Regions from separate parts of the Shinella oryzae genome, predicted to be linked through region 1. Evidence: predicted binding sites of a transcription regulator. Region 1 holds the regulator's gene; each other region holds the start of a gene.
The links. Region 1 encodes LexA, which represses DNA repair genes until DNA is damaged. Its sites were predicted from a motif close to TGTTCNNNNTGTGTTCNG; they were not measured.
Positions count from the first base shown of each region.

Region 1 (10,348 bases):
CGCGCCTTCGGCGTCGAGAACCAGGTCTTCGCCGAGCTCGTTGCCGGCGCGGCCCTCGACCAGCTGTCGCGCGACATGAATCTCGGCCTGTCCGAAGGCCGCCTTGCGCAGCTGATCGCCGACGACCCGGCCTTCCGCGGCGTCAATGGCCAGTTCGACCGCACGGCCTTCTCCGCCATCCTGCGCAATGCGGGCCTGCGCGAAAACGACTATATCAACAACCGCAGCCAGGTCGCGATCCGCACGCAGGTCGTCGAGGCGGTCTCGGATGGCTACAAGGCGCCTGAAACGCTTCTCGAAGCGCTGCGCCAGTACCGCGGCGAGGCCCGCTCGATCGATTATCTCATCCTGACCAACGCCAATATCGATCCGGTCAAGGCGCCGGGCGACGACGTGCTGGCGCCATGGTTCGAAGAGAACAAGGCAAAATACCGCGCGCCTGAATACCGCAAATTCGTCTACGTCTCGCTCGAGCCGAAGGACATCGTGGACACGGCGGCCATTACCGATGAAGCGGTGAAGGCCGATTACGACAAGAACGTCGCCAAGTATCGCACCCCTGCGACGCGCACCATAGAACAGCTGAGCTTCGCCGACCGTGCAGCGGCCGACGCTGCCGCCGCCAAGCTGGCAGCCGGCACGACCTTCGACGCCCTCATCTCCGAAGAAGGCAAGACAGCCGCAGACGTGCTGCTCGGCGACTTCACGGAAGCGAACGTACCTGACCAGAAGCTTGCCGCGCCCGCCTTTGCGGTGACCGCCGATGGCGGCACGACGCCTGTCATCGACGGCACGTTCGGCCCGATCATCCTGCGCGTCACGAATATCCGCCCGGAAACCGTCAAGAGCTTCGACGAGGTCAAGGAAGACCTGCGCAACGAGCTTGCACTCAACGAGGCGGCCCAGGGCATCCTCGCCGTGCACGACCGCATCGAGGACAGCCGTGCCGATGGCATGACGCTGGCGGAAGCCGCTGCCAAGAACAACCTCAAGGCCGTAACGGTCGAGGCCGCCGATGCGCAGGGCAATGACGACAAGGGCGAAGAGATCACCGGCATTCCGGAAAAGGCGGCGCTGATCGGCGAGGTCTTCAAGACCGATGTCGGCATGGAGACGTCGCCGGTCAATATCGGCCGCGAAGGCTACGCCTGGTTCGAAGTGCTCGATATCGTGCCGGAGCGCGACCGCACGCTGGACGAGGTCCGCGACCGCGTCGTCGCCGACTGGACGGCAGAACAGCAGCGCCAGGCGCTTGGCAAGAAGGCCGAGGAACTGGCCGAGCGCGTGCGCAAGGGCGGCGATCTCGCCGCGATCGCGGCCGAACTCGGCATGGTCGTCGAGACGAAGGCGGGTCTGCATCGCGGCGCGCAGGATGCCGTCCTGAGCCCGCCGGCCGTTGCCGCTGCTTTCGGCGGCCCGGTCGGCCACGTCGCCAACACGCCCGGCGTCGACGGTGAAGGCCAGATCCTTCTGAAGGTGACCGAGGTCAATACCGACGCCACCACCGACGCGCTGTCCGATGACGCGCAGCAGATCGCGGCCGTTGCCCGGGTCAGCGGCGACGATATCCTCGACCAGATGGTCAGCGCGCTGCAGACCTCCTATGGCGTCTCTATCAATCGGACGCTCGCCGAACAGAGCATCACGCGCTGAGGGAGACGCAGCCGCATGTCCGACCTGAAACCCTATATCGCCAAGGTCGCCGCCGGCGCCTCCCTTGACCGGGAGGAAGCGCGCGGCGCGTTCGAGATCATCATGTCGGGCGCGGCCACGCCATCGCAGATCGGCGGTTTCCTCATGGCGCTGCGCGTGCGTGGCGAGACCGTGGACGAAATCTATGGCGCGGTCGGTTCGATGCGGGCGCGCATGCTGCCGGTGGACGTGCCGGCCGATGCGATCGACATCGTCGGCACGGGCGGCGATGGCGCCGGCACCTACAACATCTCGACGCTTGCGGCGATCATCGTGGCGGGCGCCGGCGTGCCTGTCGCCAAGCACGGCAACCGCGCGCTCAGCTCTAAGTCGGGCACGGCGGACGCCCTCTCCTGCCTCGGCGTAAAGCTCGATATCGGTCCGGCGGATATTGCGCGCTGCGTGCACGATGCCGGCCTCGGCTTCATGTTCGCCCAGCTGCATCATCCGGCGATGAAGCATGTCGGCCCCTCCCGCGTCGAACTGGGAACGCGCACGATCTTCAACTTGCTCGGCCCGCTTTCCAATCCCGGCGGCGTGAAGCGCCAGTTGCTCGGCGTCTTCTCTCCCCAGTGGCTGCTGCCGCTGGCCGAAGTCATGCGCGATCTCGGTTCGGAAAGCCTGTGGGTCGTGCACGGCGAAGGGCTGGATGAGATCACGACGACGGGCACCACCCAGGTCGCGGCCCTGGAAGGCGGCAAGATCCGTACGTTCGAACTGACGCCGGCCGATTTCGGGCTGCCGCAGGTGACGCTCGACGATCTGCGCGGCGGTGATGGCGCGCACAATGCCGCGGCCCTGCTCTCCGTGCTCGGCGGCGCGCACATGCCCTATCGTGACATATCGCTCGCCAATGCCGCGGCCTCGCTCGTCGTCGCCGGCAAGGCCGAGACCCTGGCGGATGGCATGACACTCGCCACCGAATCGCTCGAAAGTGGCCGCGCACGCGCCGCCCTGGAACGACTCGTCACGGTTTCCAACGAAGCCGCGACGGGTTAGGATTGCTCATGACCGATATCCTGAAGAAGATCGAAGCCTACAAGCTGGACGAAATTGCCGCCGCCAAGGCGCGTGTGGCACCGGCGGAGCTTCGCGCCCGCATCCACGACCAGGAACCGCCGCGCGGTTTCTTTGCCAGCCTGAAGGACAAGAAGGCACAAGGCCGGTTCGGCCTGATTGCGGAAATCAAGAAGGCCAGCCCTTCCAAGGGCCTCATCCGCCCGGATTTCGATCCGCCGGCGCTTGCCAGGGCCTATGAGGCCGGCGGTGCGGCCTGCCTTTCCGTGCTGACCGACGCGCCGAGTTTTCAGGGCGCGCCGGAATTTTTGACGGCCGCACGCAACGCCTGCGCACTGCCGGCACTGCGCAAGGACTTCATGTTCGACAGCTACCAGATGCTGGAAGCGCGCGCCTGGGGTGCCGACTGCATCCTGCTCATCATGGCCTCTCTCGACGACGACACGGCGAAGATGCTGGAAGACTCCGCCTTTTCGCTCGGCATGGATGTCCTGATCGAGGTGCATGACGAAGCGGAAATGGAGCGCGCGCTCAAGCTGAAATCCAAGCTTGTCGGCATCAACAACCGCAACCTGCGCACCTTCGCGGTCGATCTCGCCGTTTCTGAAAAGCTCGCCGGCATGGTGCCGGAGGACCGGCTGCTCGTGGGCGAGAGCGGCGTGTTTACCCATGCCGATTGCCAGCGCCTCGCCAAGGTCGGCATCTCCACCTTCCTCGTCGGCGAAAGCCTGATGCGCAAGGATGACGTGACGGCGGCGACGCGCGACCTGCTGACCGGCTCCGCCGACATGCTGGCGGCGGAATGATGGGCGACGACGCCCGCACGCTCACCCATATCGATGCCGCCGGCGAAGCCCATATGGTCGATGTCGGCGACAAGGCGGAAACGGTGCGGATAGCCGTGGCGGAAGGTTTCGTACGCATGCTGCCCGCCACGCTCGACCTCATTCTCAAGGGCGATGCGAAGAAGGGCGACGTCATCGGCACGGCGCGCCTCGCAGGCATCATGGCCGCCAAGCAGACGTCCAGCCTCATTCCGCTCTGCCACCCGCTGATGCTCAGCAAGGTTTCCGTGGAAATCCGCGAGGACCACGCCCTGCCCGGGCTGCGCATCGAGGCCATGGCCAAGCTCACCGGCCGCACCGGCGTGGAGATGGAGGCGCTGACCGCCGTCAGCGTCGCGTGCCTGACCATCTACGACATGGCAAAGGCGGTCGACCGCGAGATGGAAATCGGCGGCATTCGCCTCGTCGAAAAATCCGGCGGCCGTTCCGGCGACTACAAGCGCAGGGACGGCTGATGTCCCTTCTTCTCGTTGCCGACGCCCTCAACCGCCTGCTGTCCGCGGCCAAGCCGGTGAGGCGGACGGAAAGCGTCCCGCTCCACGACGCCGCTGGACGCGTGCTGGCCGACGATGTCGCCGCCCGCCTCACTCAGCCGCCTTTCGACAATTCGGCGATGGACGGTTATGCCGTCCGCCACGCCGACATCGCGGAGGTCGGATCGGTGCTCAGGGTCGCCGGCCTGTCCTCCGCCGGCCACGCTTTCGACGGCACGGCGGGCCCGGGGGAAGCGGTTCGTATCTTCACCGGTGCGCCGCTGCCGGCCTTCGCCGATACGGTCATCCTTCAGGAAGACACCGAGCTTCTGGAAGACGGCCGCATCCGCACGACGTTCCTCACGCCCAAGGGCCGCCATATCCGCCCGCGGGGGCAGGATTTCACCGACGGCGAGGTTGTGCTGAAGGCCGGCCAGGTGCTGGATGCCGGCCGGCTGACCGTTGCGGCGGCCATGAACCACCCGGACCTGCCCGTCTATTCGCGCCCGCGGGTCGCGATCCTTGCGACGGGCGACGAACTCGTGCCGCCGGGAGAGACGCCCGGTGCAAGCCAGATCATCGCCTCCAACAGCTTCGGCGTCGCGGCCATCGCGCGCGAAGCCGGCGCAGAGGTGATCGATCTGGGCATCGTGAGAGACGACAAGCAGACCATATTGGATGCCGTGCGCCGGGCGCTGGAAATGGACATCGACGTGTTGGTGACGCTCGGCGGCGCATCCGTCGGCGATTTCGATCTCGTTCAGCCCGTGCTCGGCGAGGCCGGCATGGCACTCGATTTCTGGCGCATCGCCATGCGTCCTGGCAAGCCGCTGATGGTCGGCCGCCTCGGCGATATCCAGGTGATCGGCCTGCCCGGCAATCCCGTCTCCAGCCTTGTCTGCTCCTATCTCTATCTGGAACCGCTGGTCCGCAAACTCGCGCGCCTGCCCGCGATGAACCGGGTGCGCCCGGCCGCCGCCGCCGTGCCGCTCAAGCAGAACGACCGCCGGCAGGATTACATTCGTGCGCGACTCGTGCGCGGCCCGGACGGCGGTCTCCTCGTCACGCCTTTCGACAAGCAGGATTCGTCGATGATGAAGATCTTCGCCGAATCCGAAGGGTTGCTGATCCGCCCGCCGCATGCACCGGCAGAGGAGCCCGGCGCGCTCTGCGACGTCCTCGTTCTCAGGGAACCGGCGGCCTGAATGGTATTATTGTGCGCGCAGGCCCTTGCGGAACACATGTGGAACGGATAGTGTCTGTTCTGGATTTGTTTCACGATTCTCGTTGGAGAGGCCATGCTGACGCGCAAACAACAGGAACTGCTCCTGTTCATTCACGAGCGTATGAAGGAATCCGGCATTCCTCCGTCCTTCGACGAGATGAAGGATGCCTTGGATCTCGCCTCGAAGTCGGGCATCCACCGCCTCATCACGGCGCTTGAAGAACGAGGCTTCATCCGCCGCCTGCCGAATCGGGCCCGCGCGCTCGAGGTGATCAAGCTTCCGGAGGCCTATTCGCCAAGCCTCCAGCCGCGCCGCGGATTTTCGCCGTCGGTCATCGAAGGCAGCCTCGGCAAGCAGCCCCCCGCCGTGACGCCATCCAAGCCCGTGGCGCCACAGCCGACCATGTCGTCGTCTGTTTCCGTTCCGGTCATGGGCCGTATCGCCGCCGGCGTTCCGATCTCCGCCATCCAGAACAACACGCACGAGATCACCGTCCCGGCCGAAATGATCGGCAACGGCGATCACTATGCGCTCGAGGTGAAGGGCGATTCGATGATCGAGGCCGGCATTCTCGATGGCGACACGGTCATCATCCGCAACGCCAGCACCGCCAATCCCGGTGAAATCATCGTTGCTCTCGTCGACGACGAAGAGGCGACGCTGAAGCGCTTCCGCCGCAAGGGCGCGTCCATCGCGCTTGAAGCCGCGAACCCGGCCTACGAGACCCGGATCTTCGGGCCCGACCGGGTCAAGATCCAGGGCAAGCTCGTGGGGCTTATCCGCCGGTATCATTGAGACGCATTGGACAAGCATTATAGCGCGTGGTGAGCGTCTTGTCAGTTCAGGACCGCAGCTCGGGTATGATGGAGCTTGGCGGCTAAGGTCTCCCCTCGCTTCGCCCGGTGCTCTGCCGTTAGCGATAGCGTGCGGTCAGGTGGCTTTTTCTACGATCGCTGCAAATCGGGAAGCTTGGCCGCTCGGCTGACTTCATGGCAATTGAAGAGGCGAGCGATCGACCTCCTTGGTCTCAGTCTCTGCCGGCGGCGTTGCGGCTGCCGTTTCGAAAGTGTCGCTGCGCCAGTCATAGGTGCGATGCCTTGACCAGGCGCGCGCCAAGGTTTCCACGGCCGGCATGTCGGTCGCGCCGGCGAGGCTTGCGGTGGGATCGTCGATCGGCGGCGTGATTTCCAAAGCGCCCGTTCGGCGCAGATGACGTGCGGTCACAAGCCTCGCACCCGAGCGGCAGCTGTCGAGCCGCAGGGCGAAGGGTACGACGACGAGATCAGCCGTGTCGCAGGCCGTGCCCAGAAAGGCCGTATCCTCAAGGGTGACGATCGTCCAGCTGCTCGGCGAAACGGCAGCGCAGAAGGCCTTCGCCTCGCAGACGAAGGTATGCGCCTGTCGCGCTGCCGCGATAGCCTCCGTCATCGCGTCCTTCGCCTTCGTCCTGTCCGCCTTGCGGCGCGGTCGTTTCCTGTCGGTCCCGGCAGCGGCTTTCTCCGTCGCCGTCTCCGCCAGCAGCAGGTCGGCGGTCTTTCGCAGTTCCGGCTTGGTCAGGTCGCCGAGCCGCATCGCGCGACGCCATTGGTCGTAGATGAAACCCGGCGGCTTGGCGCGGTTCGTGGCAACCGCATCGCCGCGCAGGATCGCAACCAGACGCCCGTCTTCGGAGATGAGCAGTTCCGGTTTCCCGCGCGTGGACGGCCAAAGGGCCACCAGCGCACCGGCGACAATGAAGACCGTCCCGGCATGCCGCAGCCGCGTGCGCAGGATACAGAGCAGCCCCCCGCCGACACCGATCAGCAGGAAGGCGGACATGGGAATTTTACCGGTGACGATATCCCCGCCCTTCCAGCTCGAAACCCACGACGCCAGCGCGATCATCCATTCGATGCCCTTGCCCATGATGGCAAAGGGAACGGCATCCAGCCCGAAGGGCATGAGCAGGACGGCGATGAGGCCAAAGGGCATGACGATCGCGCTGATCGCCGGCATGGCCAGCAGGTTGCCGGCAAGCCCGTAGGCCGGCACGCGGTGAAAGTGGCCGATGGAGTAGATCAGCGTCGACAGGCTTCCGATCGCCGACGACAGCAGAAGTCCGCCGAAGAAGCGCCCGGCCACGCCGCCGGTCAAGCGCAACGCGCCGCCTTTGCCCTCCTTGCGCACGGGCCGCTCGCGCCACGCCGCATAACCGGCGACGAGGCCGAGCGTTGCGGCGTAGGACATCTGGAAGCCGGGATTGGTGATGGCGGAAGGCGTGACGGCGAGGATGATGATGGCCGACAGCGCCACATTGCGCATACTGATGGCGGAGCGGCCGAAGAGCACGGCGATCAGCATCACGCAGATCATGATCCATGACCGGACGGCCGAGATCGCGCCGCCCGACACGAGAATGTAAAGCGTGACCATGAGGAGTGCACCGCCCGCCGCGATCTTGCGCGTGGGAAATCGTTCGGCAAAGCCCGGTATGAGCGCCATCAGCATGCGCGCGCCGACAAGGAACGTGCCGGCCGCGAGCACCATGTTGAGACCGGAAATGGCCAGGACATGGGCGAGCCCGGCCTGGCGGAGCGCCTCCACCGTCTCCTCGCTGATCGCCCGCTGTTCCGCCGTCACCAGAGCCGCGGCGATCGCGCCGGCATCGCCCCCGATGCGTCCTCGGATATGCTCGGTCAGGTTGTTTCGCCATATCGCGATCCGCTGCGATATGCGGTAGCTCCACCCGGTCGGAGCGGTCTCGATTGCGACCGGCGCACTGTAGAAATAACCGACCGCGCCCGTGCCGGCGAAATATGCGTCGAAGGCGAAGTCGTTGAGGCCGGCCAGGGCCGGGCCCGAGGGTGGCCCAAGACGCGCCCGGCCCGATATGCCGTGGCCGATGGCGATGGGGTCGTGACGGCTTCGCGCCAGAAGCGTAACAACCTGCGGCGCGCGTTTCAGAGCCGGCTCGCGCGTCTTCTCCAGCGCGATGCGATACCGGATCGCGTTGCCCGCACCGCTTTCGCGCGCCAGCACCCGCCCTTCGATCACGGTCGTCACGGGCGTGTCGAGAATGACGGTATCGAGCCGTGCACTTTCGAGCGCTGCGAGAAGCATGCCGATCGGAACGAGGAACGCGCCACCCGCCAGGATCGCGCCCAAATCCTCGCGATGTCGAAGCCGCCAGGCGGGCACCGCGGTGGCGATGGCCCCTAGCACCATGGCATAAATCGGTGGATCGGCCTCGGCGGCAAACCAGAGAGCCGCGCCTATTCCAAGGAAGACCGGAACGAACAGGAAGAAGTGCCCGTGGCCGCGCTCCTCGACCAGCGCCTCCGACAGGCTTTCTCGGACGGCGCGGCGCGGCCGGAGCCAGACCAAAGCCTGACTGTACCACGGCGCGGATGTCCCAGCCGGCGCAGGAGCATCGTCGAACGCAGCGGGCACCGCGCCATCGCCTGGCCGGACATCCCACTTATAGGCCTTCGCGGCCCGCTCCCGCTCTGCGATCTCCGTTCCGGCCATGCGCCCGGCCTCACTGTCCCCGCCGCATCATGCAATCGATCGGCGCAACATTCAATCGAAAGTAGATGAAGCCGATGGTAAGGCAGCCAGAAAGGATGCGCCCTCCGCAATTTTCCGACCACCCTCAATAGTTGCTTGCAACTTCGCTCAAAGGGTAGATATTGCGTTGCCGGAAAGCCTGTTACCGCAATGCACAATTTGCCTTTCGTATCGCTTGGCAGGACATCGCAAATGGGCTAGCAAAACGGGCATGTTCGTGGCGCCGGTACAACCGGATGCCGCCATTCGAAACAACGGAGGATCGTTATGACAGGAAAAGGCGCGGACGTATCGGTCGGTGGCAAGACAATCGAGCTGCCGACGCGATCCGGGACGATCGGCCCCGATGTGATCGACATCGGCACGCTCTACAAGAACACGGGTACCTTCACCTACGATCCCGGCTTCACCTCCACGGCCTCGTGCGAATCGAAGATCACCTATATCGACGGCGATGAGGGCGTGCTGCTGCACCGCGGCTACCCGATCGAGCAGCTGGCGGAACACGGCGACTTCCTGGAAGTCTGCTATCTCCTGCTGTACGGCGATCTGCCGACGAAGGCCCAGAAGGACGACTTCGACCATCGCGTCACGCACCACACGATGGTGCACGAGCAGATGAGCCGCTTCTTCACCGGCTTCCGCCGCGATGCCCACCCGATGGCCGTAATGTGCGGCTGCGTCGGCGCACTGTCGGCCTTCTACCACGACTCGACTGATATCACCGACCCGCACCAGCGCATGGTCGCCTCGTTGCGCATGATCGCCAAGATGCCGACGATTGCGGCGATGGCCTACAAGTACCATATCGGCCAGCCCTTCGTTTACCCGAAGAACGACCTCGACTACGCGTCGAATTTCCTGCGCATGTGTTTTGCGGTTCCCTGTGAGGAATATGTGGTCAATCCGGTGCTTTCGCGCGCCATGGATCGCATCTTCATCCTGCATGCCGACCACGAGCAGAACGCGTCGACCTCGACGGTTCGCCTCGCCGGCTCCTCGGGCGCCAACCCGTTCGCCTGCATCGCGGCCGGCATCGCCTGCCTGTGGGGCCCTGCCCATGGCGGCGCGAACGAAGCAGCCCTCAACATGCTGGCCGAGATCGGCTCGGTCGATCGCATTCCGGAATATGTCGCGCGCGCCAAGGACAAGAACGATCCGTTCCGCCTGATGGGCTTTGGCCACCGCGTCTACAAGAACTACGATCCGCGCGCGCGCATCATGCAGAAGACGACGCATGAGGTTCTCGGCGAACTCGGCATCAAGGACGATCCGATGCTGGAAGTCGCCATGGAGCTGGAGCGTATCGCCCTGACGGACGAGTACTTCATCGAAAAGAAGCTCTATCCGAACATCGACTTCTATTCGGGCATCACGCTGAAGGCGCTGGGTTTCCCCACCACGATGTTCACCGTTCTCTTCGCGCTTGCCCGCACCGTGGGCTGGATTGCCCAGTGGAACGAGATGATCGAGGATCCCGAACAGCGCATCGGCCGCCCGCGGCAGCTCTATATCGGTGAACCGAAGCGTGATTACACGCCGGTTTCCA
Region 1 is NZ_CP081987.1:1,305,653-1,316,000, reverse strand. It holds gene K6301_RS06580 (peptidylprolyl isomerase) at 1-1,653, shown strand, start outside; gene trpD (anthranilate phosphoribosyltransferase) at 1,669-2,691, shown strand; gene trpC (indole-3-glycerol phosphate synthase TrpC) at 2,700-3,515, shown strand; gene moaC (cyclic pyranopterin monophosphate synthase MoaC) at 3,515-4,009, shown strand; gene K6301_RS06560 (molybdopterin molybdotransferase MoeA) at 4,009-5,232, shown strand; gene lexA (transcriptional repressor LexA) at 5,326-6,048, shown strand; gene K6301_RS06550 (ComEC/Rec2 family competence protein) at 6,241-8,760, opposite strand; gene gltA (citrate synthase) at 9,067-10,348, shown strand, end outside.

Region 2 (10,348 bases), 280 kb from region 1:
ATATCGTGCTGGAAGCGATCGCCGCCGGCCGGCCGATCATTGCCAGCCGCGTCGGCGGCATTCCCGAAGTGCTGGGCCGCGACAGCCCCGCACTGACGGAGCCGGGCGACGCCGCCTCGCTTGCCACCGTGATGACGCAGGCGATGAACGATCCGGTCTGGCTGCGCAAGGCGATGCCCGAGCCCGTCGCCTTCAGGAAGACGTTCTCCGCGCGGACCATGTCGGAGGCCCTGCTTGCGCTTTACCGGGACATTCTGGCCACCCAGAGCGGCAAAATGCGGCCGTTCGGCGCGCCCCGCACCGGTCAACCGTAAACGTTTCTTAGGGGCTTCATGCTATCTGAGGCTGAAAGCCTGCTGAGGTACAGCCATGAACCAGATCCAGCCGCCCGACTCCTTCGACCCGGATAGCCTGCGCCGCAAGGTGTCGGAAATCCGTACGCTTTCGCAGGAGACGAAGTCAGGCGACGAGGAAACGGTCGAGCTCAATCCGCTCGCGCGCAAGATCGCACAGCAATTCCGCATCGACACCTTCTCCCCGTCCATGATCACGGGCCTGCTTCGGCTTTGCGAATTCGCGATGCTGCTGGTCATCGGCTACGCCATCCACGCCTTCTATGTCGGCATGGGACTGACGGGATTCTATGCGATGGTGCTGTTCGGCGGCGCTGCGGTCGGCGTGCTGACCCTCCAGCTTGCCGATAGCTATCAGGTCCCGTCGCTTCGCTCGCCGCTGCGCATGATGCCGCGCATCCTGGCCGCATGGGCCGCCGCCTTCGCCATCATGGCGCTGATGGTGTTCTTCTTCAAATCCGGGCAGCATTATTCGCGTATCTGGTTCGTGTCCTGGTTCGCCGTGGGCGCGGTCTATCTCGTCGTCGAGCGGCATATCATCGCCTATGCGATCCGCCGCTGGGCGCGCAACGGCACCATGGAGCGGCGTGCCGTCATCGTCGGCGGCGGCGAGCCGGCCAAGGAACTGATCCGCACGCTGGAACAGCAGCCGGAGAACGACATCCGCATCTGCGGCATCTTCGATGACCGCGACGAGCGCCGTTCGCCCTCCGTCATCGCGGGTTATCCCAAGCTCGGCAACGTCGCCGAACTCGTGGAATTCGCCCGTCTCGCGCGCATCGACATGCTGATCATCTCGCTGCCGCTCTCGGCGGAAGCGCGCATCCTGACGCTGCTCAAGAAGCTCTGGGTGCTGCCGGTCGATATTCGCCTTGCCGCGCATGCCAAGGGCCTGCGCTTTCGCCCACGCAGCTATTCGCAGGTCGGCAGCATGCCGATGCTCGACATCTTCGACAAGCCCATCGCCGATTGGGACAATGTCGCCAAGCGCATCTTCGACCTGTTCTTCAGCATTGTCGCGCTCGTCCTGCTCTGGCCGGTCATGCTGGGCGCGGCCATCGCCGTCAAGCTCTCCTCGCCGGGCCCGATCATCTTCAAGCAGAAGCGCCACGGATTCAACAACGAGATCATCGACGTCTACAAGTTCCGCTCGATGTACACGCATCTCTCCGACCCCTCGGCCCGCGCCGCCGTCACGAAGGGCGATCCGCGCGTCACCCCGATCGGCCGTTTTCTGCGCAAGTCCTCGATCGACGAACTGCCGCAGCTGTTCAACGTGCTGAAGGGCGAGCTTTCGCTGGTCGGCCCGCGCCCGCATGCCGTGCAGGCGCAGTCGCACGACCGCAAATATGTCGACGTGGTCGACGGCTACTTCGCCCGCCACCGCGTCAAGCCCGGCGTCACCGGCTGGGCGCAGATCAACGGCTGGCGCGGCGAGATCGACCATGACGACAAGATCCGCTTCCGCACGGAATTCGATCTTCACTATATCGAGAACTGGTCGCTCTGGCTGGACCTCAAGATCCTGTTCCTGACGCCGTTCCGGCTACTCAACACGGAAAACGCCTATTGAGCGACGCGGCCCTCCCCTATGCCCCGCCGTTCCGGCCGCAGCTTGCGGCCGTCGGCGTGTTCGGCTCGATGCTGGTCGCGGTCGGCGTCTTCCTGTCCGGCTTCGTCATGAGCGAGCCGGCGCCCTATGAGCTGTTCATGGCGGGGCTCATCGGCCTCTGGGCCATCGTGGGGCTGCGCATCTCGCGCGGCGTGGCGCCCCTGCTCGTCCTGCTCGTCACCTTCAATGTCGGCGGCATGCTGTCGCTGACCGTGATGGACGATCTGGCCGGCGGGCCGATGTATGTCGCCGTCTCGCTGTTCCTGGCGCTTTCCAGCGTCTTCTTCGCCGCCATCATAGAGGCGCGCCATTCGCGCTTGGAGCTCATCTTCAGGGCTTGGGTCGCCGGCGCGCTCATCACCTCCATCCTCGGCATCCTCGGCTATTTCCATGCCTTTCCCGGAGCGGAAGCCTTCACGCTCTACGACCGTGCCAAGGGCGCCTTCCAGGACCCGAACGTCTTCGGCCCCTATCTCGTCGCGCCGTCGCTCTACCTGATGTATGGCCTGCTTTCCGGCCGCATACTTGGCGCGCCGCTCAAGATCATCGGTGTGCTGATCCTGGCACTCGGCGTCTTCCTGTCGTTCTCGCGCGCCGCCTGGGCGCTCTACCTGTTCTCGGTGGTGGCGCTCGTCTTCATCATGCTGCTGAAGGAGCGCACCGGCGCTTTCCGGCTGAAGATCCTCATCCTCAGTATCTCGGCGGCCGGGCTCATGGTTATCGCGTTGCTCGTGGCGCTCCAGTTCGACAAGGTCGCGGACCTCTTTTCCAACCGCACCCAACTCGTACAGGATTACGACGGCGGGCATCTCGGCCGTTTCGACCGCCATCGCATCGGCTTCCTCATGTCCATGGAAAAGCCGCTCGGCATCGGCCCCATGGTGTTCAGCAAGATCTTTCCGGAAGACGAGCACAATATCTGGCTGAAGTCGCTGACGAGCTACGGCTGGCTCGGCTTCCTCTGCTATGTCTCCCTGATCGCCTGGACGCTCAGCGCCGGCTTCAAATACCTGCTGCGCAACCGGCCATGGCAGCCCTATCTGATGATCGCCCTCATCACCATCGTGGGCCACAGCGTGATCGGCTTCGTCATCGACACCGACCACTGGAGGCACTTCTACCTGCTGCTCGGCATCCTCTGGGGCTGTTTTGCGCTTGAGCGGCGCCATAACCTGCGCAGCGTCAAAGGCGCTGTGTCCTGATGAACGCAGCCCCGATCAGGAGCCCTCGGCCCCTGCGCCTCCTGCAAATCCTGGAACCCAGCGGCGGCGGCTCCGGCCGGCATTTCATCGACCTGTGCCGTGGCATGCAGACGCGCGGCCACAGCGTGCATGCCGTCTACTCCCCGGTCAGGGCGGAGGAGCGGTTCGTCGCCGAACTCACCGCGCTCGACCTCGCCGGCATCCATGTCGTACCGATGAAGCGCTCGCCGGGCCCGGCCGATTTCGGCGCCTGGCGTCAGTTGACCGGCGTCATGCGCCAGGCAGGCCCCTTCGACATTATTCACGGCCACAGCTCCAAGGCGGGCGCGCTCGCGCGTCTGCGCCTGCCGGGACGACATGTGCCGCGGGTCTACACGCCGCACGCCTTCCGCACCATGGATCCGGGCCTCGGCAAGACCGGTCGCCGGGTCTATGGCCTGATCGAGACGATGCTCGCGCGCCTGCTGACGGACCGGCTGATCTGCGTCTCGAAGGACGAGTACGCGCATGCCCGCGGCCTCGGCATACCGCGTGAGAAACTCACCATCGTCGTCAACGGCGTCGAGACACCGCCGGACGATACCCGCGCAGCCGTGCGCCGCGAACTCGGCATCCCCCCGGATGCGCTGCTCTACGGTTTCGTCGGCCGCCTCTGTCATCAGAAGGCGCCGGAGCGGCTCGTGGCTGCCTTTGATCTCCTTGCCGGTCACCTGTCGCGCGCGCATCTCCTGATGATCGGCACGGGCGAGGCGCAGGAGGCGACGCGCAGCCGGATCGAGGCCAGCAGGCATGCCGGGCGCATGCACCTCACGACGCGCTTCACCGGGCGCGACGCGATGGCGGCGATCGACGTGCTCGTCATGCCGAGCCGCTACGAGGCCATGTCCTATGTGATGCTGGAGGCCGCCGCCGCCGGCAAGCCGCTCGTCCTGACCGATGTCGGCGGCGCCTCGATGGTGTTGAAGGACAAGCACAACGGCCTTTTGATCGAAAACACCGACAATCCGGACCGTCTGGCGGACGCGATGCTGAACCTCGCCAGCCCGGAGAGCCTCGCCCGCTACACCGCAGCCGCCGTGGCCCGCAGCGCCGACTACGCCCTGGACCGCATGATCGACGAGACCGAAGCGATCTACCGCAGCCTCGTCGCCTGAGATTTGCCAACGAAAAAGGCCGCCTTTCCTCGCGGAAAGACGGCCTTGGGAAACGTGTTTTTCTCTATCGCCTGATAGCGCGCGCCACCGCAATGAGAATGCAGGCGCCGATGAAGCCCGCGATCAGATAACCGATCCAGCCGCCCAGCGAAACGCCGATAAGTCCGAGCAAAAGGTTCGCCACGGCCGCGCCGACGATGCCCAGGAGGATGTTCATGAGAACGCCCATGTCGCTCTTCATGAAGCGTTCCGCGAGCCAGCCCGCAATACCGCCGATGATGATGGCCGCAATCCAGCCGATACCTGCTTCTTCCATGTCCGTTGCCCTCTCGCTCGAATGACACCGGCGAAAGAGCCGGCGGCATGGTAACGCGAAGAACCGGCAAAAGTTCCGCTGAAACAGGATATGCGGGAGAAGGAGAATTGGTCGGAATGGCGGGATTCGAACCCACGACCCCTTGACCCCCAGTCAAGTGCGCTACCGGGCTGCGCTACATTCCGGACCGAGCAAACCCCTATAGTCTGGATGTTTTGGATGCAAGCCCAAAAATCGGCGTCCGGAACAAATGTGGATAAATGTCCCGTTGCCGGACGTCGCGGAGCGATACTCAGCTTGCGGCTTATCGTAAAAGGCACGCTCTCGGCTCCATGCCGCGCGATATGGGGGCACCGCATAGGCTTCATCGATCACGGTATCGGCTTTTCTTTCGTAAACCGTACCGGATTCAGCGCTTTCGACCTTTCCGGACATAAGACGAAAGTCGTAGAAGCATTCTGCCCGCCTTGATTTTTGCGGGCACTCCCCGCGTCACCGCGAGCCAAGCGTGACGCCTGCTTGCCCCGCCTTCGGCGGGGCTTTTTCCCCAAGTTGCGTCCGTCCGCCCACCGCCTCTTGACTCCCTAGGCAACCGGAACATAATAAGAACATTCATGGCCAAGGCGTCTGCTTTCAGACCCTTGGACGCTCTGATCCATTCCCGGGAGAATCACATGCAGCCGCTTTGCGAGCCTGTAACCGACGCGGCGACTCTTGATGCGGCAGGCGACCCCGTGGATACCGCCCTCGCCTGGCATGGCGGCGATGCGCGGGCGACCATCGAGACCCTGCTCGCCGACTGCGCACATCTGCAACGCCAGCTCGACCTGATGCGTGCTGCGATGGGGCGCGGCTTCACGCGAGGCTGGGAGCCTTCCGTGCGACGGGACTAGAGGCGAGCGCGGCCGATGAGCCGTGCGGAAGAACACGGCGGCGTTTACAGCAGCGCATACGAGTGCCTTAACGCACCTGGTCCAACAGGCGCTTGCACTCCAGCAGGTCGTAGAGCGCCTCCTGCAACAGGGCGCGGTCTTCCTTGCCGACGCTGGTCTTGCCGAGGGAGATTTCCGGCGTTTCGTCTCCGCCGCCGACAAAGGAGAAGAAGCGGCGGCTGGACGGCGCCTTGGCGCGGCCGACGATCTGGTCCTCGTCGCTGCCGGCCTTCGGCGGTGACGGCTCCTCGTGGCTGGCGGCCGCCAGTGCTTCGACCGTAGCCAAGTCCCCGCTGGCGATGGCCGCGACGAACTTGTTGCCGTTAAGCTTCAGGAGCTTCTGCACGCCCTTGATCGTATAGCCGTGATCGTAGAGCAGGTGGCGGATGCCCTTGAGCAGGTCGACATCCTCGGGGCGGTAGTAGCGCCGTCCGCCGCCGCGCTTCATCGGCTTGATCTGCGTGAACCGCGTCTCCCAGAAGCGCAGGACATGCTGCGGCAGGTCGAGATCGTCGGCGACCTCGCTGATGGTGCGGAAAGCGTCCGGACTCTTGTCCATACTGGCCTCGATGAAAGGTTACGGCGGCAGCATACACGATATGCAGCCGAATCGTATTCATTTCAGCGAGTTGCCGGGCGATATTCAAGTTTCAAATTGCCGGCGGCGGGGCTATCACCCCGAAAAGCGCTTAAGATGCGGGCGAAGCCGGCTTCTGTTTCGCCTTGCGCGCGAGATGGGCTTTCAGGACACGCTGCTTGAGCACGTTCGAGGCCTTGAAGGTCATGACGCGGCGCGGCGAGATCGGCACTTCCTCGCCGGTCTTAGGATTGCGGCCGATGCGCTCGTTCTTGTCGCGCACCTGAAAGGTGGCGAAGGAGGAGAGCTTGACGCTCTCGCCCCGCACGATGGCGTTGCAGATCTCATCGATCACGGTTTCGACGAGCTCTGCGGATTCAGTCCTCGAAAGGCCGACTTTCCGGAAAACCGATTCGGCCAAATCTGCGCGTGTCACCGTCTTGCCGCTCATCGTTCCTCACCGATTTCCTATTGAAAGCGTATGGTTAGTCGCGGAAGACTATTGTCCTTGCAAGCCCGGGTCAAGCCGCACCTGTGGTGGGCGCCATCCTACCAACGTAGCAGCACCGCGCCCCAGGTGAAACCGCCGCCCATGGCTTCCAGCAGAACCACGTCTCCCTGCTTGATGCGTCCGTCCTCTGCGGCTGCGGCCAGCGCGAGCGGGATGGAGGCCGCCGACGTGTTGCCGTGCAGGTCGACGGTGATCACGACCTTTTCCTCGGGAATGCCGAGTTTCTTGGCGGAACCATCGATGATGCGCTTGTTGGCCTGGTGCGGCACCAGCCAGTCGACGTCGTCGGCCGTGAAGCCGGTCGCGTCGAAGGCCGAGACGATCACGTCGGTGATCATGCCGACCGCATGCTTGAAGACCTCGCGGCCCTCCATGCGCAGGTGTCCCACCGTGCCGGTGGTCGAGGGGCCGCCGTCGACATAGAGCTTGTCGCGATGCGCGCCGTCGGAGCGCAACTGCGCCGTCAGCACGCCGCGGTCGGCGGTGGTGCCCGCCCCTTCCTGCGCCTCGAGCACGATGGCGCCCGCGCCGTCGCCGAACAGCACGCAGGTCGTGCGGTCGGTCCAGTCGAGGATGCGCGAGAAGGTTTCCGCGCCGATGACGAGGACGCGCCTGGCCAGGCCGCCGCGAATATAGGCGTCGGCCGTCGTCACGGCATAGACGAAGCCCGAACACACGGCCTGCACGTCGAAGGCGAAGCCATGGTGCATGCCCAGGCGGTTCTGGATGTTGACGGCGGTCGCCGGAAAGGTGTTGTCGGGCGTGGAGGTCGCCACGATGATCACGTCGATATCGGCGGCGGTGAGGCCGGCCTTATCGAGGGCCGCGCGCCCGGCCACTTCGCCGAGCGAGGCGGTCGTCTCGCCCTCACCGGCAATGTAGCGCTGGCGGATGCCGGTGCGCTGCACGATCCACTCGTCGGACGTGTCGACCGTCTTTTCCAGCTCGGCATTGGTGACCACCCGTTTGGGAAGCGCCGTTCCGAAACCACGGACAACTGAACGGATCATTTCGATACCTCATCGCTCACGCTCTGGGCGCCCTCGACGGGGCGGCCGGCGTGATATTTCTGCAAATCTCTTTCGATCTTGTCTTTCAGGCCGTTGCGGACCATGTCGTAGCCGACATCCACCGCGGCTGCGAAACCCTCGGCATCCGTGCCGCCATGGCTCTTGATGACGATGCCGTTCAGGCCGAGGAACACGCCGCCATTGACCTTGCGCGGATCCATCTTCTCCCGCACGCTGTCGAAGGCGCTCTTGGCGAGGATGTAGCCGAGCTTGGCAAGCCAGGTGCGCGACATGGCTGCGCGCAGATATTCCGCGATCTGGCGCGCGGTGCCTTCCGCCGCCTTCAGCGCGATATTGCCGGCAAAACCTTCCGTCACCACCACATCCACCGTGCCGCGACCGATATCGTCGCCTTCCACGAAGCCATAGTAGTCGATCGTGTCGAAATTGGCCTCGCGGATGAGCTGGCCGGCGGCCTTCACCTCTTCCTGGCCCTTGATCTCCTCGACGCCGACATTGAGCAGGCCGAGCGTCGGCTTGTCGATCTCGAAGAGCGCGCGCGCCATGGCGCCGCCCATCAGCGCGAAGTCGAAGAGCTGGTTGGCGTCCGCGCCGATCGTGGCGCCGATGTCGAGCACGATGCTCTCGCCCTTCAGCGTCGGCCAGATGCCGGCGATGGCGGGCCGTTCGATATTGGCCATCATGCGCAGGCAGAATTTCGACATCGCCATCAGCGCGCCGGTATTGCCGGCGGAAACGGCGACATCCGCCTCGCCCTTGGCCACCGCATCGATGGCCTGCCACATGGAGGCCTTGCCACGGCCGCGGCGCAGCGCCTGGCTCGGCTTCTCGTCCATGGCCACCGCGATGTCGCAGTGATGAAACGTGCTGGCGGCCTTCAGTTTCGGGTGTTGCGCCAGAAGAGGCTCGCATTCGGCGGCGTTGCCATAGAGCACGAAGCGGATTTCGGGATGGCGCTCGAGAGCCTTGGCTGCACCAGGGATGGCCACGGACGGGCCGAAATCGCCACCCATGACATCGACGGAAATTCTGACCACGCGTGTATTGCCTTAGTTTTGTTTCCAACGGCAGAAGAGCCGCCCCAGCGGAATTCGGCCAAAATACCGCTTTTCGCCGGGGGCACAACTGAATTATCGGACGCCCTTGAGGCGTTCAGTCTTTTTTCCAGTCCTTGAGAACAGCAAAAGGCGACGGTTTTCGGTCGTCCTTGTCGGTGCTCTCGATATGGCCTGCAAAGGCGATATCGGCCTTGCGCGGATAGGGATCGATGGCGAGCGCGACGTGCTCTGCGGCCACCACGCCGGCATCGATCGTGTCGCCGGTGAAGATTTCCGGCGCGTCCGGGCCTTCCGGATCGAGCAGCATTTCCCCGCCCTCGGCCGCGACCGGCATGCGCGCGAGCTTGGAGCCCTCCGGCACGAACACGACTTCGACAGGCTCGTCGATATGCGCTTCCACCGGGTCGAGCGTCACCACGCAGGCCTGCACGATGTCGGCGGTCACGCGGCCTTTCAGGCGGATGCCGTCGCGCTTCCAGCGCTTCACCTCGAAGGCCGCCGTCAGCGCCTTCACCTCCAGCACGGACCAGAGCCTGGCAAGGCCCGTCAGTTCCTCGGCATTCGCCGCGATCTTCACTTCCACCGGGTTGGCGGAGATATGCCCCACCTTGACCGGGTAGGAGAACGGCGTTTCGTCATTGTGCTTCATCGTCTTGCCTTTCGCCTCACACGGCCTGTGCGGGCGCGCGCGGTTCCAGAACCGTGAGCGCGCCGACCGCAATCGCATCCTCGCCAACGCCGGCCATCGCCGTTTCTGCGTCGAAGAGATAAGCGGCCAGGCCGTTCATGGAAGGGGCGCCCTCGCCGCCTTCCGGGTAGATGTTGCGCCGCAGCGCCGCCGCCAGCGCATCACGGTCGGCGGCATCGAACGCCGCCGCGTAAGACTCCAGCCGGCCGTAGAACATGCCGGCGAATTTCTTCATGCGCTTGGGCACGCCGGCATCGCCGACGCCGAGTTCGCGAATCGAATGATCGACGTCCTCGAAGAAGGCATCGACGATCTCCTGGGCGATTTCCTGACCCGATGTCGCGCTCGCGCGGGTGCGGCGGAAGTACAGGATCAATATCGCCGAGAGCATCTCGAAGCGGCCCATCACCGTGTCGGGAACATCAAGCGCTTCATAGAGATAGGGATGGCGCGCGGCCGTTGTAAGCGTCGCATATTGTTTTTCGACAATGCGCCGGTTGCCGTTTTTTTTGCCGAACAGGCCAAAAATCATCATAAAGCCTAGTTTTGCCTGATTCAAACCATGGTGCCGTCGCAAGTCATGTTGCATGACGGTCGAAGCTGGTTTACCGAAGCATGCATGAATTGCAATGGCTGCGCGGCCATCATCGTCCCGGGGATAGTGTTAAGAGAGATGCTGTGAATATGAAGCTGTTGCGTAGTGCCGCCGTTGCCGCCACCCTCTCCGCATCTGTTCTGGCAGGCTGCCAGGGCATGGGCATGGGCGAGGTAATGCACCAGGGCTACGTCATCGACCAGGAAACGCTTGCACTTGCCCCCGTCGGCTCGTCGCGCGAACAGGTCCTGCTGTCGCTCGGCTCGCCCTCCTCGACGGCGACCTTCGACAACGAAGTCTTCTACTACATATCCCAGAA
Region 2 is NZ_CP081987.1:1,027,481-1,037,828, reverse strand. It holds gene K6301_RS05115 (glycosyltransferase family 4 protein) at 1-314, shown strand, start outside; gene K6301_RS05110 (undecaprenyl-phosphate glucose phosphotransferase) at 370-1,926, shown strand; gene K6301_RS05105 (O-antigen ligase family protein) at 1,923-3,167, shown strand; gene K6301_RS05100 (glycosyltransferase family 4 protein) at 3,167-4,321, shown strand; gene K6301_RS05095 (GlsB/YeaQ/YmgE family stress response membrane protein) at 4,386-4,637, opposite strand; tRNA gene K6301_RS05090 (tRNA-Pro) at 4,746-4,822, opposite strand; gene K6301_RS05085 (dehydrogenase) at 5,312-5,530, shown strand; gene K6301_RS05080 (MerR family transcriptional regulator) at 5,598-6,128, opposite strand; gene K6301_RS05075 (integration host factor subunit alpha) at 6,259-6,597, opposite strand; gene K6301_RS05070 (beta-ketoacyl-ACP synthase III) at 6,696-7,667, opposite strand; gene plsX (phosphate acyltransferase PlsX) at 7,664-8,725, opposite strand; gene K6301_RS05060 (YceD family protein) at 8,841-9,395, opposite strand; gene K6301_RS05055 (ubiquinol-cytochrome C chaperone family protein) at 9,412-10,023, opposite strand; gene K6301_RS05050 (outer membrane protein assembly factor BamE) at 10,119-10,348, shown strand, end outside.
Region 2: K6301_RS05085 (dehydrogenase) is a predicted target of LexA. The motif match lies at 5,231-5,248, and genes of this name have one in related genera.

Region 3 (10,348 bases), 260 kb from region 1:
TGCTCATCTGCAGGGCCGCGCGGTTTTCCCTTGCGAGCGGTCTGATCCTGAGCGATGTGCATGGCAAAGTGCACCATCAGCCACTATCCTGCGGAATTCATGAGGAGTTTCACACCGGAGACGACATGGCGCATTTTAGGATTGTTTATCAGAGTTATCCGCTCGATCTCGCCGTTCAGGAACCGCGCATCACCTTGCGGGCGAACAGTGGATCCTGGCCCGGCCAGACGCTGGAAGACTATGTCGTCCTGAACTTGAACGTGACATCCCCGAAATTCTTCTTCGATCCCAACAATGACCCCGAGGATGACGTTTCCCAATGGTTGAACCCGGCGCTTGATACACAATGGCTCAAAATACCGGTGAAGCGCTTTGAGAACCGCGATTATCGCAGCCTGCAGGACATCCGGGCAGACTTCCAGGGCGAAGGAACGCGAAACGCCTTGACGGGTGAGGACTGGTGGGAAGCGCCCGGCCTCATCACCACCTACAGCGACGAGTTTTTCATGCGTGCGGACATCGCCATCCGTCACGACGGCAACGGCACGTTTTCGGTTCAGCTTTCAGGCACAACCTAGGTCGACACGGCCTTTGACATCGCCTTCAGCGCTCCCCTCAGCGTCAGGTTGGTCGGCTATCGCAACACGGCGACGAAAGATGATCTTTTGGGCTGGTTCGACCGTTTTCTCAAGAAAGACGACTTCGCCTTTACGTCTCTGCAACGCGGTGAAGACCTCTATCTCGATGGCGTCGTCAAGTAACGGCCGTGCCAATCGTGCCGAGGCTCTGGGAGATTTCCAAAGAGGAAGCGGCGGGCTAACTGGCTGCGGCCGCGCCCGCATCGGGCACGATGGAGGCGCGCATGCGGCTCGCGAGGTCCGAGAGGCCCGCAGACGGCTGGGCCCGCTTCACGCGGTCGCGGCCCTCGTCCTTGGCGGCATAGAGCGCGCGGTCGGCAGCGGAATAGAGACGATCGAAATCGGCGCCGAATGTCTCGACATCCGCAAGCCCGATGCTCACGGAAAGGCTGATCGCGCGGCCCTCCCCGTCATCCAGCGACAGGGCGGCTATCTCGCGCCGCAGGGATTGGGCGAAAACCTCCGCCCGATCCATGCCATGATGCGGGGCAAACAGTGCAAACTCCTCGCCGCCGAAGCGGCAGAACAGCATGCCACGTTCCATTCGCGCGGAAACCGTCTCGACGAAACGCTTGAGCACGGCATCGCCCGCGGCATGGCCATAGGTATCGTTGATGCTCTTGAAACGATCGAGATCGAAGACGAGCAGGCTGCCGCCCGACCGCCCGGCAAGCCGCGCCTGCACATCATCGAGGAAGGAGCCGCGATTGGCGATGCCGGTGAGTGCATCGGTGCGCGACGCCTGACGGTACAGCGCCTCCCCCCGCTCCTTGATCAGCACCAGCATGGCGACCGCCGCCAGGATCGTATGGGCGAACAGTTCCAGCGAAAAAATCGCGAACCACGCCGAATAGGCCGTGCCGTGGCCGAAGGCCGACGGTGCCAGCAACGTCATGGGCACGCGCAGGAAATAGATGGCGCCATGCGACACGAAGAAGAGCGAGGCGAGAAAGCGTGTCGGTAGCGGGTCCGTGCGGCGGCCACGCCAGATATCCACGCCCGTCGCCACCGAATAGGCGGTGATCAGCAGCGAGATGATGATAACGCGGTTGTTCACATCCTGCGCCACCGCATTCACGCCCATATAGGCAACGAGCCAGAGAACCGCTCCTGACAGCACGACGGCGCCATGGACCGGGCGGTTGTCGAACACCCGAAAGCCGGCCCACATCATGGCATAGCCGAAGACGGCCAGCATATTGGCAAGCCCGACCGTCACGAGTGGGTAACCGAACGCACGAAAGGTGAAAAGCAGCGTGCAGAGCGAGCCCACCCACATGGACAGGCACCAGTAGCCGGCCGCCGCATGGCGCCGATCGGTCAGCCAGACCTGAAGCAAAAAGATCCCGACGACGGTGGTCGACAGGAACGTGCACATCATCAGGGTCGAGATACTGACGAGATCTTCGATCAAAACAAAAACTCCGCACAGCGCCACGCTACACGGAAACGTTGAAGACTTCGCAAACGAACGGCGGGCCAAGGCCCGCCGTAGCGTATCAGATCGGGTCGATTCCAGCCGCTGGCAGCGTGGTCAGCCGCCGATGGCAGCCGCCACGGCGTCGATCGCCTCGGCCGCTCTGGCGCCATCGGGCCCGCCGGCCTGCGCCATGTCGGGACGCCCGCCGCCGCCCTTGCCGCCGAGCGCTTCGGAGGCGACGCGCACGAGATCGACGGCGCTGACGCGGCCGGTCAGGTCCTCGGTGACGGCCACGACGGCGCTCGCCTTGCCATCCGGCGAGACGCCGATAAAGGCGACGACGCCGGAGCCCAGGCTCTTCTTGCCCTCGTCGGCCAGGCTCTTCAGGTCCTTCGGCTCGACGCCGGTCACGACCTTGCCGAGATACTTGACCCCGGCGACATCCCGCACGCCATCGTCACCGCCGGCCGAGCCGCCGGACAGGGCAAGCTTCTTCTTGGCCTCGGTCAGCTCGCGTTCGAGCTTGCGGCGTTCGTCCGCAAGCGCCTCGACGCGGGCCAGAACCTCACCAGGCTGCACCTTCAGTGCACTGGCAAGCGACTTCACGCGCTCGTCCTGCTCGGCGAGATAGGCGCGAGCGGCTTCGCCCGTCAGCGCCTCCAGGCGGCGCACGCCCGAGCCGACGGCACTTTCCGAGAGGATGCGAACAAGGCCGATCTCACCGGTGGCGGAGACATGCGTGCCGCCGCAAAGCTCGACCGAATAGGGCCGGTTCGCCTTGGCGCCGTGCAGGCCGGTGCCCATGGAGACGACGCGGACCTCATCCCCGTACTTTTCGCCGAACAGCGCCATGGCGCCTTCCGCAATGGCATCATCCACCGACATCAGGCGGGTGGTGACCGGCGCGTTCTGCACGATGATCTCGTTGGCCATGTCCTCGATGACGCGCAGTTCCTCGGCGGTCATCGGCTTGGGATGCGAAACGTCGAAGCGCAGGCGCTCGGGCGCCACGAGCGAACCCTTCTGGGCGACATGGGTGCCCAGGACCTCGCGCAGCGCCTCGTGCAGCAGGTGCGTGGCGGAGTGGTTGGCGCGCAGGCGCGAACGGCGCGCATGATCGACCGTGAGCACGACCGCATCGTCGAGCTTCAGCGTGCCGCTCTCGACGACGGCGCTGTGCACGAACAGTCCCTCACCCTTCTTCTGCGTATCGGTGACGGAAAGGCGGGCATTGTCCGAGGTGATGATACCGGAATCGCCCATCTGGCCACCGGATTCGCCGTAGAACGGGGTCTGGTTCACGACGATCTGCACGCTGTCGCCGGCCTTGGCGCTGCCGGCGGCCTTGCCGTCGACGACGATGGCCTGAACCACGCCTTCGGCGGTTTCGGTGTCGTAGCCGAGGAATTCGGTCGCACCGTGCTTTTCCTTCAATTCGAACCAGACGGCCTCGGTCGCCTTGTCGCCCGAACCCGACCAGTTGGCGCGGGCCTCGGCCTTCTGGCGCTGCATCGCATCGTTGAAGCCGAAGAGATCGACATTGATCTCGCGGGCGCGCAGTGCATCCTGTGTCAGGTCGAGCGGGAAGCCGTAGGTGTCGTAGAGCTTGAAGGCGGTTTCGCCGTCCAGCATGTCACCCTTCTTGAGCGTGACGGTGGCGTCCGACAGCAGCGAGAGGCCGCGCTCCAGCGTCTTGCGGAAACGGGTTTCCTCGAGCTTCAGCGTCTCGGAAATCAGCGCCTCGGCGCGCACGAGCTCCGGATAGGCGCGACCCATCTCGCCGACGAGGGCCGGCAGAAGCGACCACATCAGCGGCTCCTTGGCGCCGAGCAGCTGCATGTGGCGCATGGCGCGGCGCATGATGCGGCGCAGGACATAGCCGCGGCCCTCATTCGAGGGCAGCACGCCGTCGGCGATCAGGAAAGCGGACGAGCGCAGGTGATCGGCGATGACGCGGCAGCTTGCGGCGGCCTCGCCCTCGGCCTTCGTGCCCACCGTTTCCTCGACCGCGGCGATCAGCGTGCGGAACAGGTCCGTCTCGAAAACGCTCTGCACGCCCTGGAGGATGCAGGCCATGCGTTCCAGGCCCATGCCGGTATCGATGGACGGACGCGGCAGCGGGCTGCGCTCGCCGGGTGCGGTCTGGTCGAACTGCATGAAGACGAGGTTCCAGAACTCCAGGAAACGATCGCCGTCCTCTTCCGGCGAGCCTGGAGGGCCGCCCCAGACATGCTCGCCCTGGTCGATGAAGATTTCCGAGCAGGGGCCGCAGGGACCGGTATCGCCCATCTGCCAGAAATTGTCGGAGGTCGGGATGCGGATGATGCGGTCGTCGGAGAAACCGGCGATCTTCTTCCACAGCAGCGCGGCCTCGTCGTCATCGGCGTAGACGGTGACGAGAAGACGATCCTTCGGCAGGTCGAAGCCCTTGGTGACGAGCGTCCAGGCATGCTCGATCGCCTGCTCCTTGAAGTAATCGCCGAAGGAGAAGTTGCCGAGCATCTCGAAGAAGGTCAGATGGCGCGCGGTATAGCCGACATTGTCGAGATCGTTGTGCTTGCCGCCGGCGCGCACGACCTTCTGGGCCGTCGTCGCTTTGGTGTAGGGCCGCGTCTCCAGCCCCGTGAAGACGTTCTTGAACTGCACCATGCCGGCATTGGTGAACATGAGCGTCGGGTCGTTACGCGGCACGAGGGGGCTGGAGGCCACGACCTCGTGCCCGTTCTTGCGGAAATAGTCGAGAAAAGTCGACCGGATGTCATTCACGCCGCTCATATCGCGTCCTTCATCTTAGCACTGTCTGCACCGGAACCGGCGCGTCATCCACCCAATTGCCCCACAGCGACGCGACACCGCCTCGCCGGCCGGAGTGCCCGCCCGGAAGGCCTTGTGGACCGTCCATCCGCGAATTCCGTCGAAACCGCGCTTCGCCCGACGCCTCCCGAAAGAAGGCCTGAAACCGCGGGCATGCGCGAGAACTGAAGGCTTTTATCGTCCGGCCCGGCACCTGTCCAGACACGAAGAAACCGGCCCTTCGCGAAGAAAGGCCGGTTTTCCGTCGTTTTCTGAAAGCGTTGCGGGAAGACTACATGTTCGCCGCGTCTTCTGCATCGTTCGGATCGGGGCCGCCGTTTTCCAGGAAGCGATCGGCGATGAGGCCGGCATTCTGACGCAGCGACGTCTCGATCTCGCGCGCGAGGTCCGGGTTGTCACGCAGGAACGTCTTGGCGTTCTCGCGGCCCTGGCCGAGGCGCTGGCTGTTGTAGGAGAACCAGGCACCCGACTTCTCGACGATGCCGGCCTTGACGCCGAGGTCGATGAGCTCGCCGGTCTTGGAGACGCCCTCGCCATACATGATGTCGAACTCGACCTGCTTGAAGGGCGGCGCCATCTTGTTCTTGACGACCTTGACGCGGGTCTGGTTGCCGATCACCTCGTCGCGCTCCTTCACCGCACCGATGCGGCGGATATCGAGACGCACGGAGGCGTAGAACTTCAGGGCGTTGCCGCCCGTCGTCACTTCCGGCGAACCGTAGACGACGCCGATCTTCATGCGGATCTGGTTGATGAAGATGACCATCGTGTTGGACTTGGAGATGGAGGCCGTCAGCTTGCGCAGCGCCTGGCTCATCAGGCGGGCCTGAAGCCCCGGCAGGCTTTCACCCATCTCGCCTTCGATTTCGGCGCGCGGCGTGAGTGCCGCGACCGAATCGACCACCAGCACGTCGATGGCGCCGGAACGGACCAGCGTATCGGTGATTTCCAGCGCCTGCTCACCGGTATCCGGCTGCGAAATGAGGAGGTTCTCCAGGTCCACGCCGAGCTTGCGGGCATAGACCGGGTCCAGCGCGTGCTCGGCGTCCACGAAGGCGCAGATGCCGCCCTTCTTCTGCGCCTCGGCGATGGTCTGCAGTGCCAGCGTCGTCTTGCCCGAGCTTTCCGGCCCGTAAATTTCGATGATGCGCCCCTTGGGCAGGCCGCCGATGCCAAGCGCGACATCCAGGCTGAGCGAGCCGGTCGAAACCGTCTCGATCTCCACCACGCTGTCCTTGCCGCCGAGCTTCATGATGGAGCCCTTGCCGAACGAGCGCTCGATCTGGGAGAGAGCCGCTTCGAGTGCCTTGCTTTTATCCACTGTTTTATCCTCTACGAGCCGCAAACTGTTCTGTGCCATTTTGTCCACCTTTAGGTTATTGAAGCAAGACAGGCAACGAACCCGCCGATGAAAGCTATGTACACATTTTGTTCTCTTTTTGCAAGAGCCGTTCATCCATTTGAACGAATTAACAAATCGAGCGTGTGTTCTACTTTCGTTTCAAGTGGATGATCTTGGATTGAAAACAACGGTTTGGCCGCCCTGCAACCTGCCCCGGACGGACGAATCGGCATGCGGATGCGAAGGACGACGATGACGGACAGAACGATACTGGTGATGGGCGGCGCCCATGTGGACAGGCGCGGGCGTATTGCCGGCGAGACGGTGCCCGGCGCCAGCAATCCGGGCGGATGGTTCGTGGAAGCGGGCGGCGGCGCCTTCAACGCAGCGCGCAATCTCGCCCGGCTCGGCCGCCGCGTGCGGCTGGTCTCGCCACGTGGCGGCGACACGGACGGCGAGATCGTCGCGGCCGCAGCGCACGCGGCGGGCGTCGAGGACACGCCCTTCACCTTTCTCGACCGCGCGACCCCGAGCTACACGGCGATCATCGAGCGCGACGGCAACCTCGTCATCGCACTGGCCGACATGGAGCTTTACCGGCTGTTTTCGCCGCGCCGGCTGCAACAGCGCGCCATGCGCGAGGCGATTGCCGAAGCGGGCGCCCTGCTGACCGATGCCAATCTGCCGGCGGAAACGCTGGCGGCAATGGCGACGATGGCGCGGGAAGCCGGCATTCCGCTTGCCGCCATCGCCATTTCGCCGGCCAAGGTCGTGCGCCTTGAAAAAAGCCTGTCCGCCCTCGCCTTCCTGTTCATGAACGAGGCGGAGGCGCGCACGATCAGCGGCGCCAACCCGGAAAACGCGGCCGCATGGCCCGACGCTCTGCGCGCCGTCGGCCTTCGCGCCGGCGTGGTCACGCGCGGCGGCAGAGGCGTCATCGCCTTCGATGAGAAGCGTGCCGCGCTGGTGATGCCGCCGGCCATACCGGCGCTCGGCGATGTCACCGGCGCGGGCGATTCGCTCGCTTCCGGCTTTCTCGATGCGTGGCTTCGTGGGACGCCGATCGATGAGGCGTTGCGCCATGGCGTCGCCGCCGCCGTCATCACCGTGCGCTCGCCGCTCGCCGTCGCGGAAGAAATGTCGCAGACGGCGCTTGCCGATGCACTTTCTCTTGTGCCGCCTGCCGAAATCCTGTCATGAGACTTTTTTGCCCAAAATCCTTCAAGGACATCGCATGACCAGACCCGTCTCCTCCCTCCTGCCGATGCAGTATTCGGACGAAGTCGCCGCCGCCAAGGCCCGTGGCGCGCCCATCGTCGCCCTCGAATCGACGATCATCACGCATGGCATGCCCTATCCGGGCAATCTCGAGATGGCGCGCAGCGTGGAGACGATCATCCGCGACAACGGCGCCGTGCCGGCCACCATCGCCGTCATCGAGGGCGTGCTGCATATCGGCCTGGAAGCCGCCCAGCTCGAAGCGCTGGCGCAGACCAAGGGCGCGATGAAGGTATCGCGCGCCGACATGGCGTTTGCCATTGCCGAGCGCCGCACGGGCGCGACCACGGTCGCCGCCACGATGATCGGTGCTGCGCGCGCCGGCATCAGGGTCTTTGCCACCGGCGGCATCGGCGGCGTTCACCGCGGCGCGGAAGAAACCTTCGACATCTCGGCCGACCTTGAGGAACTCGCGCGCACGGGCGTCATCGTCGTCTGCGCCGGCCCCAAGGCGATCCTCGACATCCCCAAGACCCTGGAAGTGCTGGAAACGCGCGGCGTGCCGGTCGTGACCTATGACAGCGCCATCTTCCCGGCCTTCTGGTCGCGCGATTCGGGGCTGAAGAGCCCGCTGACGCTCAACAGTCCGGCGGCGATCGCCAACTTCCAGACGGTGCGCGACCAGCTCGGCGTCGACGGCGGCATGCTGATCGCCAATCCGGTGCCGCAGGCCGACGAGATCCCGCGCGAGGAGATGGAAATCTACATCACCCGTGCGCTCGACAATGCAGAGCGCGACGAGATCGCCGGCAAGGCGGTCACGCCCTACCTGCTCGACAGCCTGTTCCACCTGACCGACGGCCGCAGTCTCAAGACGAACATTGCGCTGGTAGAGAACAATGCCCGCCTGGCGGCAGAGATCGCCGTCGCGATGGTGGCTTGAGAACAAAGTAGCGGCCGGGCTACTCCGGCCGCTCTTTTTTTGACGCAGGTCACGAATTCCTTACAAACCGGCGCGAATAACTCACGCAATTAAGTAAGAAAAGCCTTATAAATAAGCCGTTGTTTTATAAAGAATTTAGAAGCTATCAACACAACCTTAAACAATATAGGCACCAGAAAAGGAACACCCAAAGATTGCATTGGATTGGTAGACAATTGCACGAATCAGCGCGACCTTGAGTCTATCAAGGGGAGTAGAGATCATGCTCTTAAGTTGTATCGATCCGAATGGTGACAGATGGGTATTCTGGCGTGACGACGAGGGATGGCATTGGAGCCGACGCGCGTTTAATGGATATGAAGTTGGCCGGTCCTCACGCGCCTATGCCAGTCGATACAGTTGCATCGTGAATGCCAGGCGCAACGGTATGCTCGGTCGTCCTTCGTTAAAGCTCACAAAGGCCGACGAAGGGACAATGCGGATGTGGGGCAATTCGGCACTGAAACCCGTTTGACTTACCCCTCGTCGAGCATTTCCCGCACGGCCTCAGCCAGCTGCTTCAGCGAGAACGGTTTTGGCAGGAAGCCGAACTTGGCGTCGGCGGGCAGGTTGCGGGCGAAGGCGTCCTCGGCGTAACCCGAGACGAAGATGAACTTGAGATCCGGATAGGATTTGCGCAGTTCGCGCAGCAGAGACGGCCCGTCCATTTCGGGCATCACGACGTCGGATACGACGATATCGACGGCGCCGTTCAATTCGTCCATGATGTCGAGCGCTTCCACGCCCGACCCGGCCTCGTGCACCGTATAGCCGCGGGTTTCCAGCATGCGCTTTCCGCCGCGGCGGACGGCTTCCTCATCCTCGACGAGAAGCACGACGGCCGAACCGCCTGTGAGGTCGCGCGGCTCCTTTTCGGCGATCTGCGCGACGGATGCGACCGGCTGGGCGCCGGTTTGCGCGGCGTCGGCGGCGGTATCGACGGGAACGGCCTCTTCCACATGGCGCGGCAGCAGGATGCGGAAGGTCGTGCCCTTGCCGACTTCCGAATCCAGATAGATGTAGCCGCCGGTCTGCTTGACGATGCCGTAGACCATCGAGAGGCCGAGGCCCGTGCCCTTGCCGACATCCTTGGTCGTGAAGAAGGGCTCGAAGATCTTGTCGATGATCTCGGGCGGTATGCCCGTTCCCTGGTCGGAAACCTCCACTTCGACATAGTCGCCGGGCGGCAGGTCGCGCAGGTTGCGGGCAGCGGCCTCCTCGGCCTCCACGTTGCGGGTGCGGAACGTGATGGTGCCGCCATCCGGCATGGCATCGCGGGCGTTGACGGCGAGGTTGATCAGCACCTGCTCGAACTGGCCGAGATCCGTCTTCACCGTCCACAGGTCGCGGCCGTAATCGACATTGATCTTCACATTCGTGCCGGTCATCCGGTCGACCAGCATGCGCAGGTCGCCGATCACGTCGGTCAGGTTGAGCACCGTCGGGCGCATCGTCTGCTTGCGCGAGAAGGCGAGCAACTGGCGCACCAGCACCGCGGCGCGGTTGGCGTTGCGCTTGATCTCCATGAGATCGGCAAAGCTCGCGTCGGCGGGGCGCGCCGACAGCAGCAAATGGTCGGACGAGAGCAGGATGGCCGTCAGCACGTTGTTGAAATCGTGTGCGATGCCGCCGGCGAGCGTTCCCACCGCGTTCATCTTCTGGGTCTGCGCCATCTGGGTCTCGAGCGCCTTCTGCTCGGTGATCTCCACGGCGTAGACGATGGCCGCCTCCTCCGGCGCCTCGTCGCTCTGGTCGATGACGGCGTTCACGTAGAAACGGAAATGCCGCCCGTCGTCGGCGGGATGCAGCGAATCGATCGGCGGGATATCGCCCTGCCGGTCCTTGGCCGCATCGAATGCCGCCTGGAGGCGCAGCCGGTCCGTCTCGTGCACGATGGTCTCGAGCTTGGCGCCGCGATCGATGTCGTCACGCGA
Region 3 is NZ_CP081987.1:1,570,358-1,580,705, forward strand. It holds gene K6301_RS07855 (hypothetical protein) at 1-578, shown strand, start outside; gene K6301_RS07860 (GGDEF domain-containing protein) at 817-2,052, opposite strand; gene alaS (alanine--tRNA ligase) at 2,173-4,833, opposite strand; gene recA (recombinase RecA) at 5,144-6,232, opposite strand; gene K6301_RS07875 (carbohydrate kinase family protein) at 6,467-7,414, shown strand; gene K6301_RS07880 (pseudouridine-5'-phosphate glycosidase) at 7,449-8,375, shown strand; gene cckA (cell cycle histidine kinase CckA) at 8,891-10,348, opposite strand, start outside.
Region 3: recA (recombinase RecA) is a predicted target of LexA. The motif match lies at 6,291-6,308, and genes of this name have one in related genera.